2 regions of the Sphingobium sp. EP60837 genome follow, and region 1 is predicted to be linked to the other one. Evidence: riboswitches for the same ligand, from Rfam matches in the RefSeq annotation. Region 1 holds a riboswitch; the other holds the start of a gene.
What was found. A riboswitch is a leader RNA that binds a small molecule or an ion and turns the genes downstream of it on or off. The one in region 1 is predicted to bind cobalamin.
Positions count from the first base shown of each region.

Region 1 (8,273 bases):
AAGCTGGCTTTCGGTAAAGTCCGCGTCGCCCAGCACAGGCCCCACCAGGATCAGCGCCGTGCGTTCCGGCCCGCCCGTAGCCTGTTCGGCAATCGTCGAAAGCGTGCCCCGTTCGATCCGCTCATCAGGCCAACTCGCCCGCCACACGATCGCCGCTGGACATTCCGCGCCATAGAGCGGCGACAGATCATCGACGACCGCCGCGATATTGTGGATCGACAGATGGACGGCCAGCGTCGCCCCGGTAGCGCCGAATGCCGCCAGCGTCTCACCCGAAGGCATTGCGCTCGCGCGCCCCGGTGTCCGCGTGAGCACGAGCGATTGCCCCAGTCCGGGCAAGGTCAATTCCGTTCCGAGCGCCGCCGCAGCAGCCGCAAAGGAGGGGACGCCTGGCGTAACCGTATAGCCGATCCCGAGCGCCTTCAGCCTTCGTATCTGCTCCCCCATCGCCGACCAGACCGACAGGTCGCCCGAATGAAGCCGTGCAACATCCTGCCCCGCAGCATCGGCTTCCGCGATGATTGCGATGATCTCGTCCAGCGTCAGCGGGGCGCTGTTCACCATCCGCGCGCCCGGCGGGCAATGGTCGAGCACCGCGCGCGGTATGAGCGACCCGGCATAGAGGCAGACAGGCGATGCGGCGATCAAGTCACGACCGCGCAGGGTCAGCAGGTCGGGCGCGCCTGGTCCTGCGCCGATGAAGTGGACGGTCATGCGGAAACTCCTTGGGCGAGTGCGCATGTCGCCTGCCCATCGGGTGATATGATGCGGGTGGCGATCAGCTTGGCGTGCTGTCCGGCTGCAGCCAGCGCTACCGCTTCGGCTACGCTGCCGGCCCCGTAAGTCGCCAGGCTGGCGGCGGATTGCGTGCGCGTCTTCACGGCCCTAATGTCATCAGGCGCGAAGAGAATAAGCGGCACCCCCAGCGCGTTGGCCAGCGGCGCGAGCAATGCCGCCTTATGGTTCAGCGTCGCGACGGCCGCCACGGCAACGCCATGAGCCGCCAGCGCGGCCCGCAAAGCCGCTTCATCCGCCCCGCTGTGACAGCCAAAGCCCGCGACGATCACAGCGTAACGCTCCATTGCACCAGCGGATAGGAGGCTTTCCAGCCCCGCCGCGTGCCAAGTGGCGCGGCGCTGGCCATCTCGATGCGCAGCAACTCGCCGCCCAGACGCGCCTGCCACTGGGCCAGCAGCGCCTCGGATTCCAGCGTGACGGCGTTGGCGACCAAACGCGTCCGCTCGCCCGGCAGGCCAAGGATCGCCTCCAACAGCGCCTCGCTCAAGCCCCCGCCGACAAAGATTGCATTGGGCCGTTTGCGGCCCTCCAATATGGCTGGCGCCCTGCCCTCGATCACCGACAAGCGATCGCCGCCCAGCCGCGCCGCATTGGCGCGGCCGCGCGCGGCGCGAACCGGATCAGCCTCAAAGGCGATCGCCTGCATACGAGGACCGCAGAGCAACCATTCGATTGCGACCGATCCCGACCCAGCGCCGATGTCCCACAGCGTCTCTCCCGGAAGCGGTGCGAGCGCCGACAGTGTCAGCGCGCGAACCGGCCGCTTTGTGATCTGGCCATCATGCTCGAACCAGCTGTCGGCAATGCCGCTGGCGCGCGGCATGACCTCGCCGTCACCCGCCATCGCAATCCCCGCCGCCACCGGATGGGCAACATTATCCCACGCATAGGCATCCGCTCGCACGGCGCGGATGCGTTCACGCGGCCCGCCAAGCGATTCCATGACATAGAGGGTGGACGCGCCGAAACCCGCCTCAACGAGATAGGTCGCAAGCTCGCCCACCGCCGCCCCGTCGCGCAGCAGCAGGATCGCTCGGCCGCCGGGCACAAGATCGCGCCGCAGCCGGGCCAGCGGTGCGGCATGAAGGCCATGGCAGACGACATCCTGCAACGACCAGCCCAGCCGCGCGGCGGCGATCGAAAAGCTGGACGGCGCGGGAAGGCCGATCCACTCACTGGGATCGAGATGCCGGGCGATGCTGGCTCCCGCTCCGAACCAGAAAGGGTCACCCGACGCCAGCAGCACCACCGGCTCTCCCCGCCGGGCGAGCAGCGGCGCAACACCATCGTCAAAGGGTACTGGCCACGTCAAAAGTTCCGCCTTAAGGGGAGGCAGAAGCGCCAGCTGGCGCGGCGCGCCGGTGACGATGCGCGCCTGCTCCAGCGCGGCGTGGGCGGCGCTGGACAGGCCCGCCGCTCCATCCTCGCCAATGCCGATGATCGTCAGCCAGGGACTCTCAGCCGCCATGCGCAACATCCTCATCCTGGGCGGCACGACGGAGGCCAGCGCGGTCGCAAAGGCGCTGGCGGATCGCGGCGATCGCGCGGTGCTGAGCTATGCCGGACGCACCGGCAATCCCCGCCCGCAGCCGGTCCCTATGCGCGTCGGCGGCTTTGGCGGCGTCGCGGGTCTCGCCGCCTATCTGGAGCGGGAGGCAGTCACGCATCTCATCGACGCGACCCACCCCTTTGCCGCTACCATGAGCGCCCATGCAGCGGAGGCGGCGCAACAGGCGGGCATCGCGCACATCATGCTGACCCGCCCTGCCTGGAAAGCGGGAAAGGGCGACCGCTGGACTCATGTTCCCGACATCGCCAGCGCCGTGGATGCGCTGGCGGAAGAGCCACGGCGCGTCATGCTGGCGCTCGGCCGGATGCATGTGGCGGCCTTCGCCGCCCAGCCGCAGCATCATTATCTGCTTCGTTTCGTCGATGCCCCGCACGTGCCGCCAGCGCTGCCTCGCCATCATCTGGTGGTGGATCGCGGCCCCTTCACGCTGGAGGGAGATCTCGCGCTGATGCGCGCGCAGCGGATCGACCTGATCGTCGCCAAGAATGCGGGTGGAGAAGGCGCGCGGGCGAAGCTGGACGCGGCGCGGGCGCTCGGCCTGCCGGTCATCATGATCCACCGGCCGCCCCTGCCCCAAACGCAGGTGGTACACGGCATCGGCGAAGTGCTCGCGTGGATCGATCATTCGGTCCAACGCGGGGTGTAGAGGATAGGGGAGCCGGGCCGTTCGATCAGCCGGCTGTGGCTCGACCCCAATATGACCATCGTGCGCATATCCGCCATCTCGGCCCCGGCGTCACCCAGACGGACAACGCGCAACTCTTCCTCAGGCGTGGAAACGGCGCGCGCAAACAGGATCAGCCGGTCAGGTCCGCACTCCTGTCTCAGGATGTCGAGCGCGCGGGCAAACCCCTCGGGCCGCGCCTTCGACCGGGGATTGTAGAAGGCCATGGCGAAATCGGCTTGCGCTGCGAGGCGCAGGCGCCGTTCGATCAGCGCCCAGGGCTTCAGATTGTCCGACAGGTTGATGGCGCAGAAATCATGGCCCAGCGGCGAGCCCGCGCGCGCGGCGGCGGCGAGCATGGCGGTGATGCCGGGCAGGATGCGTATGTCCAGCAAGCGCCACTCTGCGGGACCCGCCTCCAGCGCCTCGAATAGGGCAGAGGCCATCGCAAAAACGCCCGGATCGCCCGATGACGCCACCACGACCTGCTTCCCCGCCGCGGCCAGTTCCAGCGCATGGGCGGCGCGCTCCAGTTCCACCCGATTGTCGGAACCATGGCGGACAAGACCGGGCCGGTCGGCGACTCGCGCGACATAGGGGAAATAGCCGATAAGATCCGTCGCTTCGGCCAAAGCTTGCATCACTTCGGGCGTGACAAGTTCGTCCGCGCCGGGTCCGAGCCCCGCCACCGCCACCCATCCGCTCATGGCCGCCGTCCCTGGCCGTGAACCAGCAGGATGGAGAAATAGCCGGTCACCGCCTGTGCTTCGGGAAGCGGCGTGATCTTCTGGTCGGCCATGGTCGCATATTCGACTAGCCAGGCGCAGTCCTGCTTCCCCGCCGCCTCGACCGCGCGGCGCAGCTTGGCCAAGTTGCGGCCGATCTTCATGACCACCAGCGCATTGGTGTCGTGGATGCGCCGGGCGAGTTCCTCTTCAGGCAGCGTCGCCATGAGGACCGTCAGCACATCATCCCCCCAGCTGATCGGTGTGCCGCTGGCGGTCCAGGCCCCCGACATGCCGGTGATGCCTGGCACGATCCGCACCGGCGCAAGCGGCGACAGGCGGCTGTGCAGATGCATGAAGCTGCCGTAGAAAAAGGGGTCGCCCTCGCACAGCACCACCACATCCTCGCCATCCGCTGCCAGCCTGTGGAGATGCGCGGTGCAGTCGGCATAAAAGGCGGACAACGCCTGATTATAGCGCGGGTCGCTGACCGGTATTTCGGTCGTCACTGGATATTCCATCGCATATTCGATGGCATCGGGCCTTAGCAGCCCCTCGACGATGCGCCGGGCATGGCCGTGGCGTCCCGGCTTGCGGAAATAGGCGATGTGGCGGGCGTTGCGGATCAGCCGGTCGGCGCGCACGCTCATCAGGTCCTGCGCGCCGGGGCCAAGGCCGACGCCATGAATGACCCCGCTCATTCGGCCGCACTCGCCAGCGCGTTGATGGCGGCCACGGTCATGGCGCTGCCGCCCAGCCGCCCCTCAACGATGCAGCAGGGGACGGGCTGCGCCTCCCACAGCGCCTCCTTGGATTCCGCTGCTCCGACGAAGCCGACCGGGCAACCGATGATTGCGGCGGGGCGAGGGCAGGCGGGGTCCTCCAGCATGTTCAGCAAGTGGAAGAGAGCAGTCGGCGCATTCCCGATCGCGACGATCGCGCCCTCCATATGCGGCCGCCACAGCTCTAGCGCCGCTGCAGAGCGCGTATTGTTCATGGCGCGGGCGAGATCGGGCACTTGCGGATCGCCCAGGGTGCAGAGGATCGGATTATCAACGGGCAGGCGGGCGCGCGTGATCCCCTCCGATACCATGCGTGCGTCGCACAGGATCGGCGCGCCTGCTTCCAACGCCGCGAAGGCTGTGACCGCGAAGCTTGGGGAGAAGCGGATATGGCGGACGAGGTCCACCATCCCGGCGGCATGTATCATGCGCACGGCGACCCGCTCTTCTTCGGGCGAGAAGCGGCCAAGCTCCGCCTCCGCGCGGATGGTGCGGAAGGACTGGCGATAAATTTCCGCCCCATCCCTTTCATAGACATGCGGCATCATTGGACTCCGAAGAGGGTAAGGATCTGGTCAGGCGAGAGGCCCGCGCGAAGCGGCGGCGCGCCCGCACGGGCGTTATGGGCAAGGTCGAAGCGTCCCGAGCGGCCGGTCAGCATGACCGCCGCCCGCGACGGACGCGCGCATCCCTTGGCGCATCCGGAGACATGGAGCCCTGGAACATGCGGGGCGAGCCGAATCGCAAGGTCGCGCGTGGCGACACTCGCCTGGGGGCAGGCGGGCGCACCGGGACAGGCATCGGCAGAAAGGCGTGGGTCGTCAGGGTCGTCCGGCGCAGCATTGCCGCCCTCCAGCAGCAAGCCGCGCCAGGGCGTCAGGCGCACGGCCTGTACGCCGTCCTCCATGATCGAGAGTAGTGCGGTTGCCTCGACCCGTCCAAAGGGCGCGGCGTAAAAAGGCCCCGGCGCTTGAGCAAGCGCAGAGGCGCGCGAACGAGGCGACGCGGGCGCCTCACCCGCGGGAAGCGGCGCCAAATGCCGCGCCATGCGCCCGGCCTGCACGCCGCCGCTGGCAACAAACCAGTGAGCAAGGCTGATCAGCGCGTCCACCGCATCTTCCGCAGTGACGGACGCGCCTCTTTCCCGTCCATCGGCGCGCAGGATCAGCCCGCCGCTCGTTCCCCGCTCGATCCGGAAATCCGCCGGGGCATCGGTCAGCACAGGCGCAGGCCCCGCGTCGATCGCAAAGCCGATCTTGGCGGGCAGCTCGGGCAGTTCATCCATGCGCGCGATCAATTCATTGGCGATCGATGCGCTGATGTCGCCCTCTGCCCAATCCGGATTGAGGATCAGCGGCGCGCGCATTTCCCGCGCTGGATCAGCCTGCGCCAAGTCCAAGGCGACAAGCCTTTCTATCAACGCGCGATGCACCACCTCGCGCACGCCCCGAACCTGAAGCGCGGCCCGATTGGTGAGGTCGATATGGCCATTGCCATGACGCAAAGCTGCTTCATACAGACCTTCGGCCTGCGCTCGGCTCATCCGACCAAGCGCCGGGCGAACGCGCACCAGCAGCCCGTCGCCCGCCATCATCGGCTGCCATGCGGTCGGGCACCAGCCGCGCACGGCGGCGACGTGCTGCGCCTGCTTCTGCATTGCTCCCATCCTTCCACGCTCGCGCCACGACCAGCGGACGGCACGCGCAGGCGCACGGGGAAAGCCGCACGCCGCACGGCCGCAGCCGCACCCTATTCGTCGCTCAAACGGAGAACCGAGCCGTGACCATCCCCTGGGTCATGGCAAGAGCGACCTTTGCTCCGGCAGGTCTCCTGGCTTGCGGGTCATAGCGTCGGCATGGGGCCTTCCCGGATCGCTCCAGTGGCTGACCGTCCCATCTTCAGGGTCCGGCCGATCCATGCCTTGCTCGCCGCTCACAGTTGCAGGGACAGCCGCGGATTAGGGAGGCAACCCTCCCGCACCGCGTTCCCATTTAAGTCCCTTGCGGGACACCGGCGCGATCGATGAACCGGGCAAGGCCCGGTCCGCTGCGCTTCATAAAGGGGATGCGCGCGAAAGGAAAGTGGGCAGCGGCGGCTTGCTTGCGCCTGTCATGGCCTGACGCTACTCCCTTGGCCCATAACGATATGGAGAGAGAATTGATGAGCGATCTCAGCTTCGAAGCGACCAGCCGTTTCCTGGAAACCGCCAATGGACGGTTGCATTATCATGAGGCTGGATCGGGGCCGGCACTGCTATTGCTTCATGGCTCAGGTCCGGGCGTCACGGGCTGGGCGAATTTCCAGGGCAATCTGCCGCTCTTCTCGCAGCATTTCCGTACGATCATTCTCGATGCACCGGGCTACGGCAAAAGCGATCCCGTAGATGGCGATCCGGTTGCGGTGGCGCGCGATGCGGTGGTTGCGCTGATGGACGGCCTCGGTATCGATCGCGCCCATATCCTCGGCAACAGCTATGGCGGCATCGTCGGCGGCCATCTCGCCGCGTCGCATCCGCAAAGGGTGCTGCGCTACATTACGATCGGCGGGATCGGGTTCAACATCACCTCCACCTTCCCCAATGAAGGTCTGACCCGGCTCGTCGATTTCATCGAGGATCCAACGCGCGAGAACATCATCGCCTGGCTGGAGTCGATGGTGTACGACAAGTCCATCATCACCGACGAGCTTATCGACATGCGCTACAAGGCCGCGCTCGAACCGGTGACGATGGAGAGCAGCCGTAAGATGTACACGCGCTCCGCGCTCGGCTTCATCGCACAGTCCATGAGCGGGCCGGGCGTGTCGCAGCGGATCGACTATCTCGGCAAGATCCAGGCGCCGACCCTGATCACCTGGGGCCGCGATGACAAAGTCAGCCCGCTGGACGGCGCGTTCCTGCCGATGCGGGTGATCCCCAATGCGGAACTGCATGTGTTCCCCAAATGCGGCCATTGGGCGATGATCGAGTGCAAGCAGCGGTTTGAAGAGCTGGCGCTCGGGTTCTTGTTGGATGGGCGGGCGTAGGCGCGCTCAGTCCTCCTGGAATCACCCGTTCAGGCTGAGCTTGTCGAAGCCTCCACTTTCTTCAGGAAACGCCCTTCGACAGGCTCAGGGCGAACGGGCTGGGTGCGCGTGATCCTAACGCCGCACCACCACCGAATGCCAATCCATGCGCTGTTCCCAGCCGCGCCGCTCCAGTTCCGGCGCATCCTCCTCAATCTCCGGCTTCCCAAGGCATAGCAGCCCAAGACATTCCCAACTGGCGGGAATATCCAGCATCGCGTCCACGCCTTGGGGTTCCAAGATGGAAACCCATCCCATGCCGATGCTCCGCGTCCGCGCCGCCAGCCACAGCGTGTGCACCGCCATGACGCAGCTATAACGGCGCGCTTCCGGCATGGTCGCGGCCCCCAGATGATGGCCCGTCTCCGTTCCATCGTCGCAATAGACGGCGAACAGCACCGGGGCTTCACGCAGGCCATGCAGTTTCAGGCTGCGATAAAGCTTATCCTGTTCGCCCTCATATTCCTTTCCCGCCGCCCGCACCTGCGCATCGACATGGCAGGCCAGTTGCTCCCGAAGTCCGTCCGTCTCGATCCGCACAAAGCGCCAAGGCTGTGACAGCCCAACCGAGGGCGCGCGATGCGCCATGCTCAGCAGCCATTCGACATCGCTCTCGTCGATCGGATCGGTGCGGAAATGGCGGATGTCCCGCCGTGCCCGCACCAGCGCCT
Region 1 covers NZ_CP015987.1:849,403-857,675, forward strand. The annotation lists gene cobM (precorrin-4 C(11)-methyltransferase) at 1-714, opposite strand, end outside; gene EP837_RS16850 (cobalamin biosynthesis protein) at 711-1,082, opposite strand; gene EP837_RS16855 (bifunctional cobalt-precorrin-7 (C(5))-methyltransferase/cobalt-precorrin-6B (C(15))-methyltransferase) at 1,064-2,266, opposite strand; gene EP837_RS16860 (cobalt-precorrin-6A reductase) at 2,265-3,014, shown strand; gene cobJ (precorrin-3B C(17)-methyltransferase) at 2,990-3,739, opposite strand; gene cobI (precorrin-2 C(20)-methyltransferase) at 3,736-4,458, opposite strand; gene EP837_RS16875 (precorrin-8X methylmutase) at 4,455-5,084, opposite strand; gene EP837_RS16880 (cobalamin biosynthesis protein CobG) at 5,084-6,133, opposite strand; cobalamin riboswitch at 6,343-6,569, opposite strand; gene EP837_RS16885 (alpha/beta fold hydrolase) at 6,700-7,563, shown strand; gene bluB (5,6-dimethylbenzimidazole synthase) at 7,678-8,247, opposite strand.

Region 2 (8,273 bases), 370 kb from region 1:
CTGCGCTGGTCGCTCCAGATTTCGACCGTCCTGTTGCTGCTTTGGCTGGCGCCTGTCCTGACCCTCTTCCTCGCGCTCGGCCCCGACGATGTATTCGCCCGCATCGCCAGCTTCTTCAGCCAGATGGCGGTCGTTACTTTCGGCGGGGCCTATGCCGTCCTCGCTTATGTCGCGCAGGAGGCGGTCGGCACTTTCGGCTGGCTCCGTCCGGGTGAGATGCTCGACGGCCTCGGCATGGCTGAAACCACGCCGGGCCCGTTGATCATGGTAACGCAGTTCGTCGGTTTCCTCGCTGCCTTCCGCGACGCCGGGACGCTCCCGCCACTGCTCGCCGCGACGATCGGCGCGATCCTCACCACCTGGGTGACCTTCGTCCCCTGTTTCCTGTGGATCTTCGCGGGAGCGCCCTTCATCGAACGCCTGCGCGGCAACCGCGCCCTCTCCTCAGCGCTTACCGCCATCACCGCAGCGGTGGTGGGCGTGATCCTGAACCTCGCCCTCTGGTTCGCGATCCACACGCTCTTCGGGAAGGTTCAGGCCGTAGCGACGCCGACCGGATCGCTCGACGTCCCGGTCCTCGCCTCGATCAATCTCCCGGCCCTGATCCTCTCCACCGCAGCGCTCATCGCCGTCCTGCGCTTCAAGGCCGGGGTCCTCCCCGTCCTCCTCTGCTCCGCCGCAGCAGGCGCCGCTTTTATCCTGCTGACCTAGCGCACGATGATGTTGGAACGCACCGTCTGCGTCCGCTCGCTACCAACATAGTCGCGAAGCGGAGAGCGCGACGTTAACGTTTTTCCGATTTGGACCGAAACGAACGGATCAACCCCCAATCATGTTACTCTAGGCTAGCGCTTTCACCCGAGCCCTGAACGCATGCAACAAGGGCTCGGTATAGCCGTTAGGCTGCACCACGCCCTCAAACACCAGCGCCCGCGCCGCCTGGAAAGCCAGGCTCTCCTCCTCCCGCCCCCTCATCGGCTGGTAAAGCGGATCGCCCTTATTCTGCGCATCCACCTTCGCCGCCATCCGCTTGAGCGCTGCATCGACCTCGTCGGCGGAACACACCCCATGCAGTAGCCAACTGGCGATATGCTGCGAAGAAATCCGCAACGTCGCCCGGTCCTCCATCAGCCCGATGTCATGAATGTCCGGTACCTTGGAGCAACCGACGCCCTGATCCACCCAGCGCACGACATAACCCAATATCCCCTGCGCATTATTGTCCAGCTCGTCGCGAATATCCTCCGCCGACCAGTTCACCCCAGCCGCCAGCGGGATCGTCAGCAGCGCGTCCAGACCCGCGACCGGCTCCGCCTTCCGCTCCTCCTGGCGCGCAAACACGTCGACGGCATGATAGTGCGTCGCGTGCAAGGTCGCGGCCGTCGGGGAAGGCACCCAGGCCGTATTCGCCCCCGTCATCACATGCCCGATCTTCTGCTCCAGCATGTCCGCCATCCGGTCCGGCGCGGCCCACATGCCCTTGCCGATCTGCGCCTTGCCGGACAGTCCGCAGGCAAGCCCGATCTGCACATTGCGATCCTCATAGGCTTTGATCCAGGCGGCATCCTTCATCTCGCCCTTGCGGACCATCGGCCCCGCGCGCATCGACGTATGGATCTCGTCGCCTGTGCGATCCAGGAAGCCGGTATTGATGAAGACGATCCGGTCCCGCACCGCATGGATGCAGGCGGCGAGGTTCGCCGAAGTCCGCCGCTCCTCATCCATCACCCCGACCTTCAGCTGATGCCGCTTCAGCCCCAGCAGATCCTCGATCGCGTCGAATAAATCGTTGGTGAAGGCGACCTCCTCCGGGCCATGCATCTTGGGCTTGACGATATAGATACTGCCCGCCCGGCTGTTGACGAAGCGCCCCTCCCGCCGAAGGTCGTGCAAGGCGATCAGGCTGGTGACAATCCCGTCAAGAATCCCCTCCGGCGCCTCCGCCCCGTCGCTCATCCGGACGGCAGGCGTCGTCATCAAATGCCCGACATTGCGCACGAACAGCAGCGACCGCCCCGGCAGGGTAAAGCTGCTCCCATCGGGCGCGACATAGCTGCGGTCGCCGTTCAACCGCCGCGTCATCATCGCGCCATTCTTCTCGAAACTATCCTCCAGATCGCCCTTCATCAGGCCCAGCCAGTTGGCATAAGCCGCAACCTTATCGGCGGCATCCACCGCCGCGACCGAGTCCTCCAGGTCGCAAATGGTCGATAATGCGGACTCCAGCACGACATCCGCCAAATGCGCCGGATCATCCCGCCCCACGGCATGCCCAGCATCGATCACCAGCTCGATATGAAGCCCATTATTGCGCAGCAGGAAATTATCCCCCGCCCGTCCCACCAATTGCGAAGCATTCCGCAACACCGGCGCTTCCCCTCGCCAGTCCGCCCAGCTCCCATCGGCCAGCGGGACGGCCCGGTCCAGAAACTCCTTGGCCCAGCCAATCACCTGCGCCCCGCGCGCCGCATCATAGCCCTTCCCCGCCGGAACGCTCCCAATCGCATCGGTCCCATAGAGCGCATCATAGAGGCTCCCCCACCGCGCATTAGCCGCGTTCAGCAGGAAGCGCGCATTGAGGATCGGCACGACCAGCTGCGGCCCCGCCAGCCTCGCCAGCTCGTCATCCACCCGCGTCGATCCGATGGCAAAGGGAGCAGGCTCCGGCGCCAGATAGCCAATCTCGGTCAGGAAAGCCCGGTAAGCCGTCCCATCCACCGCTTGCCCCGCGTGAGCCTCATGCCACTTATCGATCTGATCCTGCATCGCGTCCCGCTTCGCCAGCAGCGCGGCATTACGCGGGCCAAAGCGCTCGAAAATGCCGGCCACCCCGCCCCAGAAATCATCCGCCTCGATCCCGGTGCCGGGCAACACCTTCTCATCGATGAAGCCCGCCAGCTCGGCGGCGACCTTCAGGCCAGATTTCTCGATCAGGTCGGGCATGCATCCACTCCGCGCGAAAATAACTGCGGCCAAGCATAGACCCGCCCGCCATCCTCGCACTAGACAAGAAAAAGTTGAAAGATATTTTCCGCATTGGAAAAGATCATGATGGACCCGGACTATCTCCTCTTCACCCGCGCCGTCGACGCCGGCAGCCTCTCGGCCGCCGGACGGATGCTCAACATTTCCCCAGCGATGATGTCGAAGCGCATCTCTCGCTTAGAAGCCCGCCTCGGCGTGCGCCTCATCCACCGTACCACCCGCCGCCTCGCGCTGACGGAGGAAGGCGCCAGCCTTCATCGCGACATCACCGGCATCCTGGAAGCGATCCAGCAGGCGGAGGACCGCGCCACCAACCGCCACCGCGCGATATCCGGCGCGCTGCGGGTCTCCGCCCCCACCTCCTTCGGCCGCCTCCACATCGCCCCGCATGTCCAGCGCTTCCTGCAGAGCCATCCCAAAGTCGATCTGGAGCTCAATCTTTCCGACGCCTATGAGGACCTGCTCTCGCAGCGGGTCGATCTCGCCATCCGCATCACCAGCGACGTTCCCGCGCATCTGGAGGGCCATTATCTCGCCGCCAACCAACGCATCCTCTGCGCCAGCCCCGCCTATCTCTCGGAACATGGCGCGCCGCAAAAGATCGCCGACCTTTCCCGCCACCGCCTGCTCGCCGCGGAAGGACAACTGCCCTGGCGGCTCGACAACGGCCGCATGCGCCGGCAGATCGACGGCCGTAGTCATGTGCGCACCAACAGCAGCGAGATCGTCCGCGAACTCGCCGTGACCGGTGCCGGCATTGCACTCCGCTCGCTCTGGGACGTTGGCCCGCTTCTCGCCGAGGGAAAGCTCGTCCGCCTGCTCGATGGCTGGGAAGGCCCCTCTGACCTCGCCGTCTATGCCGTCCATCCCCGCGCGGCGGGCCGTCCCCCCGCGGTCGATGCCTTCATCGCCTTTCTCCGCCAAACCTTCCGCAATGCCCCCTGGAACGTGCCGGCATCCAAGCACTGAGACGGCCAAAATAGCTTCAAAAGTTGATGCTTTTTCAACTCTAATCTGTTTTATTGCCGCCGCGACCGGCCCAGTGATATAGGGACGGCCATAAGAAATCAGAGAGAGGATTGGGCCATGCGCCCCCACGACGCATCACATTTTTCCGCCTGCGCGGCACTGGAAGCGCGGCAGGCCAGAGAAGCCCGGCAGCGCGGAGCAGACCAGGCGACCATCGCACTGCATAACGAACGCGCCGTCCGCTACCAGGCCATGGCCTTGCGCCTCAAGCGCAACTCCGGCAACGCGCTGAACTGAGCAACGACAGCCATTCCCCCTCCCCCCTTCAGGCAGAGAGCCGGGGCGAAAGAAGCGCTCCGACCGACAACTCCTCCGTCATCCCGGCCTTGAGCCTGCATCCCGCTTCCTCTGATCGGCAAAGTTAAGCGAGACCCCGGACCAAGTCCGGGGTGACCAGAACTGGCGACCGTCATTGGTCCTCAACAGCCCTTCCAAGTCCCCCTCCACTTCTCCCCACCCAACCACCCCCTTGCCTCTCCCCCGCACCCTCGCTATCGCCACCCCGTCCGGTTCACCCGGACAAAGATCGCGCCGGTGCCTCGAAAGAGGCTTAAAAGGGAACACGGTAAGGGGGGCATCCGCCTCCCGAAGCCGAGGCTGTCCCTGCAACTGTAAGCGGCGAGCGCGATGCACATCGCCCCACCTCACAAGCAGGAGGGTGCAAGTCACTGGGCGGACGCTAAGTCATGCGAGCTCCGGGAAGGCCGTGCATCAAGCGACGACCCGCGAGCCAGGAGACCTGCCGGCGTATGGTCGCTCTTGCCTTGGCCCAGGGGATGGCCGCGGCACGGTGATTTCCGTCTGAGCGACGAACGAGCGGTGGAGGCCGCTTCGGTGACGTTGGCGGCCGCCTTGGGGGCGTCCGGCTGCCTGCGTGCGCCGGCCGTTCGCTAGGGCGGCAGGTCTCTTACCGGATGTCGCCAGACGCCCGGAGTGAACGACATGAAATCTCACAGCGATTTGGCCTGGGTCGCCTGCGCCCTCACCGCCAGCCTTTCGGCTTCTCCCGCCACTGCCGCCGATGATGCGGCAGCCGCCGAAGCGGCCGCCACCATCATCGTTTTCGGCCGGGGAGAGGACAAGATCGGCACCGCCCATGCGGCGAGCGAAGGCAGCGTCGGCGGCGCGGACCTGCTTGTCCGCCCGCTGCTGCGCGTCGCCGAACTACTCGAAGCCGTGCCCGGCATGGTCGCCGCCCAACATTCGGGCAGCGGCAAGGCCAATCAATATTTCCTGCGTGGCTTCAACCTCGACCATGGGTCGGACTTCACCACTTACATTGACGGCGTGCAGATGAACTTCCGCACCCACGGGCATGGCCATGGCTATCTCGACCTCAACGGCCTCATCCCGGAAATCGTCGCGCGGGAGGATTTTCGCAAAGGTCCCTATCGCGCCGATGGCGGCGACTTCGCGCTGGCGGGCGCAGCCTATATGACCACGATCGACGGCTATGACCGGCCCTGGATATCGGCGGAGGGCGGCTCCTATGGCTGGCGCAGGCTGGCGGCAGGCGGCACGGTCAAGGCCGGTGGAGGCGATCTCACGCTCGTCGCCCAGGCCAAGGCTTATGATGGTCCCTGGGAAGAGCCGGAACATCTGCGCCATTATGCGGGCTTCGCCAAATATGCGATCCCGGCCGGGGCCGGAAAGCTCGAAGCCTCGCTCCACGCCTATCGCTCGACCTGGCGCCCTACCGAGCAGATTCCCGAACGGATCATCGGCACGCTCCAATGTCCGGACGTCTTCTGCTCGCCAGACCCTTCCGCGCGCGGCGAAACGACGCGCATCATCGGCAATCTCGCCGCCGTCCAGCCGACATGGCGCGCCAATCTCTACGCTCAATTTTATGACTGGACGATGTTCTCCAACCCCACCTACGCCGACCCGGACGGGACCAGCGCGCAGATCGAGCAATTCGATCGCCGGTGGGTCCTTGGCCTTACCGGCGAAAAGCGCTGGGACGTCAATCCCGCGGTACAACTGAAGATCGGCACCGAAAATCGCTATGACGCGATCGGCAATGTCGGGGTCGACCGCACCGCCGATCGGGTCTTCCTCTCCTCGCTCGGGCGCTACCGGGTGAACGAAGCCTCCGCCGCCCTCTATGGTGAAGCGACCCTTACCCCGCTACCCGGCCTGCGCCTGACCGGTGGCCTGCGGGGCGACTATTATCATTATTCGGTCACGGCAAGGGACGCCGCCGCCGCCGCGCTCGGGGAAGGCAGCGGGTCGGACACCCTCGTTTCACCCAAGGCCGCGATCGCTTATCAACTCAGTCCCCGCATCGAAGTTTACGCCAATTGGGGCCGGGGCTTCCATTCCAACGACGCGCGCGGCGCAGTGAACGTCACCACGCCGGTTCCCCTGCTCGTCCGCGGCACCGGCAAGGAATTGGGCGCGCGCCTGCAACTGCCCGGCTTCTCTTTCACCGCCACCTATTGGTGGCTGAATGTCGGCAGCGAGTTGCGCTTTGTAGGCGATTCCAATGCGGTTGAGCCTAGCGGCGCCAGCAGCCGCCATGGCTATGAGCTTGTCGCGTTCTGGCGGCCCTTCCCCTGGCTCGCTTTCGACGGCAATTACACCGCCAGCCATTCGCGCTTCGACAATGGCGACCATATCCCCAATGCGTTCAAAAACGCCGCCTCCGCAGGAGCCGCACTGGTCCTCGATCCCTGGGAAGCCAGCATCCGCGTCCGCCATCTCGGCCCATCGCCACTGATCGAGGACAATAGCGTGCGCGACCCCGGTAGCAGCATCGTCAACGCCCGCGCCGCATGGAAGGGCAAAAACATCCAAATTTATGGAGAGCTGCTCAACATCCTCGCCAGCCGGGACAAGGACATCGCCTATTTTTATGAATCCTATGTTCCTTCTTTTGACGCTGGCGGGCCGGTCGAGGGACGCCTGAGCCGCGTGGTGGAACCGCGCTTGCTCCGTGTAGGGGCAAAGTTTAGCTTCTAATGAGCATTGGGAAGGCCACGGCGGAAACTGATCGCTACGGCCTTTCTTTCAACTACTTACTAAAAGAACGGTCATGTTCTTAAAGTAAAGGAACCGGTCAATTTGGATATATATCGCACTTTACTTAGGTTAAGCCGTTGAAAAATGTGGAGACCTGTTGACGCAGTGCGCGACCTATGCAACTTTCCGCTACGGCAAGCTGAACAAAGAATCGGCTGCTGGAGAGGATGCCCATGAAACATGCACCAGTGCGGGGTGCCGTCTTCCACGCAATCCTGCGGGACTGCCTGGAAGCGCAGCGCGCTCCTAAAGAAACCGAAATACAACTGATCGCTTGTAAGATCTGGCAAGACAGTTTCGCCGCCATCTCAAATAAAGACTGGCATGACCTCATACCCGGTAGCGAGGAATATGAATATACCCTCAATGCGGCCCGGATGGCTTTCGGCATCCACGCGGCCAACACCGCTGCCTGAAATCTATACTATAGACTAAAATTACCCGTGCTCCCCCGGAAGTGCTCGGGCAGGCCCGCCATGTCCTCCCTTCATGGCCTTCCTGCCCGAGCGCGTTTTTCTCTTCATTATTTTGTCCCAGCTCTCATATTAGGGTCTTAAAACAATTGCGGGACGGGATGAACGATGCAGGATCCAGTTGTCATTGTGGGCTACGCCAGAACCCCGATGGGCGGGTTCCAGGGCGTCCTTTCTCCCCTTAAGGCAACGGAACTCGGCGCTGCCGCCGTCAAGGCCGCAGTCGAGCGTTCAGCCGTCTCCCCCGAGGCCATCGACCGCATCTATATGGGCTGCGTCCTGGCCGCCGGACTGGGGCAGGCTCCCGCCCGCCAAGCCGCACTGGGCGCCGGCCTCCCCCGCTCCGTCGAGGCGACAACCGTCAATAAGATGTGCGGCTCGGGCATGCAGGCCGCGATCATGGCGCAGGAAGCGCTGCTGGCTGGAAGCGCCGACATCATCGTCGCGGGCGGCATGGAAAGCATGACCAACGCGCCCTACGCGCTACCCAAGCATCGCTCCGGCGCCCGCATCGGCCATGACCGCATTATCGACACGATGATGATGGACGGGCTGGAGGATGCCTATGAACCGGGCAAGGCGATGGGCGTCTTTGCCGAAGACGCCGTCCGCGACTATCAGTTCACCCGCCAAGAGCAGGACGCCTATGCCGTCCGCTCGCTCGAACGGGCGCAGGCCGCCATCGCCAGCGGCGCGTTCGAGCGCGAGATCACCCCGCTGTCCGTCCCGGGCCGCTCCGGCGAAACGCTGGTCGAGAGTGAC
Region 2 covers NZ_CP015987.1:478,593-486,865, forward strand. The annotation lists gene chrA (chromate efflux transporter) at 1-711, shown strand, start outside; gene EP837_RS15195 (malate synthase G) at 841-2,943, opposite strand; gene EP837_RS15200 (LysR family transcriptional regulator) at 3,049-3,954, shown strand; gene EP837_RS15205 (hypothetical protein) at 4,072-4,251, shown strand; cobalamin riboswitch at 4,530-4,775, shown strand; gene EP837_RS15210 (TonB-dependent receptor) at 4,957-6,978, shown strand; gene EP837_RS15215 (hypothetical protein) at 7,212-7,454, shown strand; gene EP837_RS15220 (acetyl-CoA C-acyltransferase) at 7,620-8,273, shown strand, end outside.
Region 2: it holds a riboswitch for cobalamin, as region 1 does, so the genes downstream of both, EP837_RS15210 (TonB-dependent receptor) here and EP837_RS16880 (cobalamin biosynthesis protein CobG) in region 1, are expected to answer to the same signal.